One region of the Streptomyces sp. NPDC102490 genome, then DNA from elsewhere that is predicted to be linked to it. Evidence: riboswitches for the same ligand, from Rfam matches in the RefSeq annotation. Region 1 holds a riboswitch; the other holds the start of a gene.
What was found. A riboswitch is a leader RNA that binds a small molecule or an ion and turns the genes downstream of it on or off. The one in region 1 is predicted to bind S-adenosylmethionine.

Region 1 (3,395 bases):
CTGGACCGCCCGCGCAACGCCCCGACCCGTACGGCCTTCGGTGTCGCCTGGCTGACCGTGTACTTCGTGCTGCTGATCGGTGGCGGCAACGACCTGTGGGCCACCCACTTCCACCTGTCGATCAACGCGATCACCTGGTTCGTCCGCATCGCGTTCTTCGTCGGCCCGGTCCTCGCCTTCATCGCCACCAAGCGGATCTGCCTCGGCCTCCAGCGCCGGGACAAGGACAAGGTGCTGCACGGGCGCGAGTCCGGCATCATCAAGCGCCTGCCGCACGGTGAGTTCATCGAGGTGCACGAGCCGCTCAGCCAGGAGCAGCTGCACACGCTCACGGCGCACGAGCAGTACAAGCCGGCCGAGATCGGCCCGACGGTCGACGAGAACGGCGTCGAGCGCAAGGCCACGGGCACGCAGAAGCTGCGCGCCAAGCTCAGCGAGGCCTACTACGGCGAGGAGTCCCAGATTCCGAAGCCGACCGTCGAGGAGTACAAGGAGATCACGAGCGGCCACGGCCACCACTGACCTTCCAGCGTCGCCACACCACGGTCGAAGGGCCCCGTTCCGTTCCGCGGACGGGGCCCTTCGCCGTGCCCGGGGCTGGATAGGGTGGGAGCACGACCCCCGTCGACGACCCACACGATTCAGGAGCGGCTATGAGCGCTGTGACCCCCGCTGGAGGCGACACCACGGCGGACCGCTCCTGGCCCGCCCTGCTGAACGGACTGCTGGACGGCCGCGACCTGAGCGCGGACGACACCGCCTGGGCGCTGGACGTGATCATGCGCGGTGAGGCGACCGACGCGCAGATCGCCGCCTTCGCGGTGGGCCTGCGGTTCAAGGGCGAGACGGTCGAGGAGATCTCCGGGCTCGTCCGCACCATGTACGAGCACGCCAACGTGATCGAGGTGCCGGGGGAGACCGTCGACATCGTCGGCACCGGCGGCGACGGCGCCAAGACGGTCAACATCTCCACCATGTCCGCGATCGTCGTGGCCGGCACGGGGGCGAAGGTCGTCAAGCACGGCAACCGGGCCGCCTCCTCGGCGTCCGGGGCCTCCGACGTCCTGGAGAAACTCGGCGTCAACCTGGAGCTGACGCCGAAGCGGGTGGCGGAGGTCGCCGAGGAAGCCGGCATCACCTTCTGCTTCGCGGTGAAGTTCCACCCGGCGCTGCGCCACGTGGCGGCGGCCCGCGGTCAGCTCGGCATCCGCACGGTGTTCAACTTCCTGGGCCCGCTGACCAACCCCGCCCGGGTGAAGGCCCAGGCGATCGGGGTCGCGCACGCCCGGATGGCGCCGATCATCGCCGGTGTCTTCGCCGAGCGCGGCCACTCGTCGCTGGTCTTCCGCGGCGACGACGGCCTCGACGAGCTGACCACCACCGCCACGTCCCGGGTCTGGACCGTGCGCGAGGGCCGGGTGACCGAGGAGACCTTCGACCCGCGGGACGTCGGCATCGAGCTGGTGCCGGTCGAGGCGCTGCGCGGCGCCGACGCCTCCTACAACGCCGACGTGGCCCGCCGCCTGCTGGCCGGCGAGACGGGCCCGGTACGGGACGCGGTGCTGCTGAACTCGGCGGCGGCCCTGGTGGCGCTGAACCCCGGCGAGGAGCCCCTGGCGGCACAGCTGCGGGCCGGGATGGACCGGGCGGCCGAGGCGATCGACTCCGGGGCGGCCCGCCGGGTGCTGGAGCGGTGGGTGGCCGTCAGCAACGCCTGAGCGGCAGTACGGCGGTACGGCCCTACATGTGACGTGCGTCCCGCGATCCGGACTCGGGTTGCGGGGCGCCGATCTCTTCCCCTAGGTTTTTCGACAGGTGATGAGTGACAGTCATGAGGCCCCGGCCGACTGTCCGGCAACCCTCCGTCCGTGGCGGGGTGCCCCGGGTGAAGACCAGGTCGTGGACAGCAAGGTCCACGGCAAGCGCGGACCCCTCGCGAAACCAGGGGTCCTGGGTCGTCTGAGGGAGTCTTCCGTGAACCAGCGAATGCGATAGGGCGCAGAGCCCCGCCTCCGCACGCCTTTCCTCACTTCACTTCACAGCGCCCCGCCGCGCGCTGGTCCTCACGGGAGTCCGTCATGTCCGTACCCACCGCTGTCGCCACCCCGCTGCCCGTCCTCGGCCGGGACGTCACCGTGCCGCTCGTCACCGGCGGGGAGGTCACCTACGCCGCGCTCGACTACGCCGCCAGCGCGCCCGCGCTCCAGCGGGTGTGGGACGACGTGGCCGCCTACGCCCCGTACTACGGCAGCGTCCACCGGGGCGCCGGGTACCTCTCGCAGCTGTCGACCGACCTGTTCGAGAACGCCCGCCGGACCGTCGCCGAGTTCCTCGGCTGCCGGGACGAGGACCAGGTGGTCTTCACCCGGTCCACCACCGACTCCCTGAACCTGCTCGCCGCCGCGCTGCCCGCCGGCTGCCGGGTCTTCGTCTTCGAGACCGAGCACCACGCCTCGCTGCTGCCCTGGCGGAACGCCGACGTGACCTACCTCGACGCCCCGCGCACCCCCGCCGAGGCCGTCGAGACCCTGGAGCGGGCCCTCGCCGCCCGCGAGCCGTACGGGCCCGCCCTGGTCTGTGTCACCGGCGCCTCCAACGTCACCGGCGAGCTGTGGCCGGTGCGGGAACTGGCCGCCGCCGCCCACGCGCACGGCGCCCGGATCGTGCTGGACGCCGCCCAGCTCGCCCCGCACCACCCGGTGTCGGTGGCCGACCTGGACGTGGACTGGGTCGCCTTCTCCGGGCACAAGCTGTACGCGCCGTTCGGCTCCGGCGTGCTCGCCGGGCGGGCCGACTGGCTGCGCGAGGCCGAGCCGTACCTGGCCGGCGGCGGCGCCAGCCGCAGCGTCTCCCGGCGCGCGGACGGCGGCGTGGACGTGCGGTGGCACGACAGCGCCGCGCGGCACGAGGCCGGATCGCCCAACGTCATCGGCGCCTACGCCATCGCCTCCGCCTGCAAGGCGCTCACCGAGGCCGGGTTCGACACGCTGGTCGCCCGCGAGGAGTACCTGATCGGCAAGGTGCGCGAGGGCCTCGCCGAGGTGCCCGAGGTGCGGATCCTCTCCCTCTTCGGGGACGACGCGCCCCGGGTCGGCGTGCTCTCCTTCGTCGTCGAGGGCTGGAACAGTTCGCACTTCGCCGCCGCGCTCTCCGCCGAGTACGGCATCGGCGTGCGCGACGGCCTGTTCTGCGCCCACCCGCTGGTGCGCACCCTGCTCGGCAGCGACCCGCAGACCCAGGGCGCGTGCGGGGCGCCCGAGGCGGCGCCCGGCGAGAAGTCCCTCAACGCCATCCGCGTCAGCTTCGGCGCGGGCACCCCGGACGAGCACGTCGAGCGGTTCGTGGACGCCGTCAGGGAACTGGTGACCGACGGCGCCCGCTGGAACTACCGCACC
Region 2 (3,395 bases), on a different contig from region 1:
CCCGCGCAGCACCTGCTCGGCGATGTCGTCCGGCAGCAGCCGGAAGTAGTCGACCGGGGCCCACGGCGTGTGCGAGAAGTGGCCGATCCTGAGGTCGGGCCGCAGCTCGCGCAGCATCCCCGGCACCAGCGTCAGGTGGTAGTCCTGCACGATCGCGACCGCGCCCTCGGCCGCCTCCTCGGCCAGCGCCTCGGCGAAGGCCCGGTTGTACGCCTCGTAGGAGGCCCACTGCCGCCTGAACTCCGCGTCGAAGACCGGCTCCAGGGGCGTCTGGTACAGCATGTGGTGCACGAACCACAGCACCGAGTTGGCGATCCCGTTGTACGCGTCCGCGTGCACGTCGGCCGGCACGTCCAGCATCCGTACGCCGTCCTCGCCGACCCCGCGCCGCACCGCCTCGCGGTCGCCGTCGCCCAGCGCCGAGCACACCCACAGCGCACCGGCGTCGGGCCCGATGGCCGACAGCCCCGAGACGAGCCCGCCACCGCCCCGTTTGGCGAGCAGCGACCCGTCCTCCCGCACCTCGTACGAGACGGGCCCCCGATTGGAGGCGACCAGCACCTGAGCAGCACCGAACCTTGAAGCCATACGCCTCAACCTAGCCCGGCCCCTCGCACCTCAAACGTTCCCCTGTGTCACCCGGACGCCGATCCGGTCACGCGGCCCGCCGTCAGGCCACCCGCCGGGCCGCGTACTCCGCGATCTCCGTCATCGGGGGCCGTTCCTCGGTGTCCACGGCGTAGGTGCGCGGCTCGAAGCCGTCGACGCCCCGCTCGAACTGGGTGAGGGCCGGCCGGACCAGGTGGCCGCGGGCCAGCCGGAGCTGGGCGGTGCGGTAGATCGCGGCGGCCATCCGGCCCAGGGCCCGCCCGTCCTGGTGGCGGTGGACGCGGACCCCCACGTCGACCTGCGCGAGCGCGTCCAGGCCCACCAGGTGCAGGGCGTCGACCAGCATGCCCAGCTCGACGCCGTAGCCGACCGGGAAGGGGAGCCGTTCCAGCAGGGAGCGGCGGGCCGCGTACTCGCCGCCCAGCGGCTGGACGAAACCGGCCAGCTGCGGCCAGTGCATGTTCAGCAGCGGGCGGGCCATCAGCTCCGTGACCCGGCCGCCCTGCCCGGCGGCCCCGCCCAGCGGCCGGTCGTACATGGCCTTGACGAGGTGCACGTCCGGGTCGGTGAGCAGCGGGCCCACGATCCCGGAGACGAAGTCGGCGGAGAACTCGCGCAGGTCGGCGTCGACGAAGCAGACGATGTCCCCGCCGGTGACCAGCAGCGAACGCCACAGCACCTCGCCCTTGCCCGGCACGGCGGGGATGCGGGGGAGGATCGCGTCGCGGTGCACGACGCGCGCGCCGGCCGCCGCGGCCACCTCCGCCGTGCGGTCGCTCGACCCGGAGTCCACGACCACGATCTCGTCGACGAGCGGGACCCGCTCCACCAGCTCCCGCCGGATCACCGTGACGATGTCGCCGACCGTCGCCTCCTCGTCCAGGGCGGGCAGCACCACGCTGACCGACTGCCCGGTGGCGTGCTTGGCGGACAGAAGGTGCTGGACGGGCCGGTCACCGGCCGACCAGGAGCGTGCGTCCAGCCAGCGCTCGACTTCTTCCAGCACGTCCCGGGGCTCCTTTGTGATCCATCTCGCGGTGCGGACGACTATCTCAACCGTCCTGGCCTTCGGTTACAGTCTTGAACAACGCGTGGGACCACCGCATGCCGGGGTCGCCGCGCGCACCGGCGAAGAACAACGCGAAGAACAACTTCATACCGCTCATCCAGAGGGGCAGAGGGATACGGCCCGATGAAGCCCCGGCAACCCTCCAGCCGGCTCTTGTCACACGGACGTGGCGAGGCTCCCGGCTAGGGAAGGTGCCAAATCCGTCTCACGGCGAGATGCGTCGTGAGGAAGATGAGGAGAAAGGGCCTCGCCTCCATGGCTGTGCAGACTGCCGAATCCACCACGAACTCCGCGACCCCCGCGGTCGACCTCGGCCCCGCCGCAGCGCTGAGCTGCCGGGAGTGCGGCCACCGGGTCCCGCTCGGACCGGTCTTCGCCTGCGAGGAGTGTTTCGGCCCCCTCGAGATCGCCTACGACTTCTCCGCCTACGACGCCGAAGAGCTGCGCAAGCGGATCGAGGCGGGCCCCGCGAACATCTGGCGCTACGCCCCGCTGCTGCCCGTCCCGGCCGACGTCGCCACCAAGCCGAACATCAACCCCGGCTGGACCAAGCTCGTCAAGGCCGACAACCTCGCCCGCGAGCTGGGCGTCACCGGCGGGCTGTACGTGAAGGACGACTCCGGCAACCCCACGCACTCCTTCAAGGACCGCGTCGTCGCCCAGGCCATCGAGGCCGCCCGCGCCTTCGGCTTCACCACGCTCTCCTGCTCCTCCACCGGCAATCTCGCCGGTGCCGTCGGCGCCGCCGCCGCCCGGGCCGGTTTCCGCTCCTGCGTGTTCATCCCGCACGACCTGGAGCAGGGCAAGGTCGTCATGGCCGCCGTCTACGGCGGCGAGCTGGTCGGCATCGAGGGCAACTACGACGACGTGAACCGCTTCTGCTCCGAGCTGATCGGCGACCCGGCCGGCGAGGGCTGGGGCTTCGTCAACGTCAACCTGCGGCCGTACTACGCCGAGGGCTCCAAGACCCTCGCGTACGAGATCTGCGAGCAGCTCGGCTGGCAGCTGCCCGACCAGATCGTGGTGCCGATCGCCTCCGGCTCCCAGCTGACGAAGATCGACAAGGGGCTGAAGGAGCTGATCGAGCTCGGCCTGGTCGAGGACAAGCCGTACAAGATCTTCGGCGCGCAGGCCGAGGGCTGCTCGCCGGTCTCCACCGCGTACAAGGCCGGGCACGACGTGGTCCGCCCGCAGAAGCCGAACACCATCGCCAAGTCGCTGGCCATCGGCAACCCGGCCGACGGCCCCTACGTCCTGGACATCGCCCGCCGCACCGGCGGCGCCGTGGAGGACGTGACCGACGAGCAGGTCGTGGACGCGATCAAGCTGCTCGCCCGCACCGAGGGCATCTTCGCGGAGACGGCGGGCGGCGTGACCGTCGGCGTCACGAAGAAGCTGATCGAGGACGGCGTGCTGGACCCGTCGCTCACCACGGTCGTCCTGAACACCGGCGACGGCCTGAAGACCCTCGACGCGGTGGCCGGCACCGGCGTCACCGCCACGATCCGCCCCAACCTGGACTCCTTCCGAGAGGCTGGCCTCGCATGAGCGTGACCGTTCGTATCCCGACCATCCTGCGCACCTACACCGGCGGCAAGGCCGAGGTGAGCGCCGACGGCGCCACCCTCGGCGAGGTCATCTCCGACCTGGAGAAGCACCACACCGGCATCGCCGCCCGCGTCCTGGACGACCAGGGCAAGCTGCGCCGCTTCGTCAA

Region 2: linked by a shared signal. The riboswitch ahead of thrC (threonine synthase) and the one ahead of ACIRGB_RS23180 (aminotransferase class V-fold PLP-dependent enzyme) in region 1 are both predicted to bind S-adenosylmethionine.

What each region holds. Positions count from the first base shown of each region.
Region 1 is NZ_JBIWJU010000010.1:6,397-9,791, forward strand. Features, by position in the region: gene ACIRGB_RS23170 (cytochrome bc complex cytochrome b subunit) at 1-522, shown strand, start outside; gene trpD (anthranilate phosphoribosyltransferase) at 654-1,718, shown strand; SAM riboswitch class IV at 1,815-1,931, shown strand; gene ACIRGB_RS23180 (aminotransferase class V-fold PLP-dependent enzyme) at 2,079-3,395, shown strand, end outside; gene ACIRGB_RS23185 (glycerate kinase) at 3,386-3,395, opposite strand, start outside.
Region 2 is NZ_JBIWJU010000006.1:392,240-395,634, reverse strand. Features, by position in the region: gene ACIRGB_RS16120 (trehalose-6-phosphate synthase) at 1-588, opposite strand, end outside; gene ACIRGB_RS16115 (glucosyl-3-phosphoglycerate synthase) at 671-1,615, opposite strand; SAM riboswitch class I at 1,769-1,916, shown strand; gene thrC (threonine synthase) at 1,934-3,226, shown strand; gene ACIRGB_RS16105 (MoaD/ThiS family protein) at 3,223-3,395, shown strand, end outside.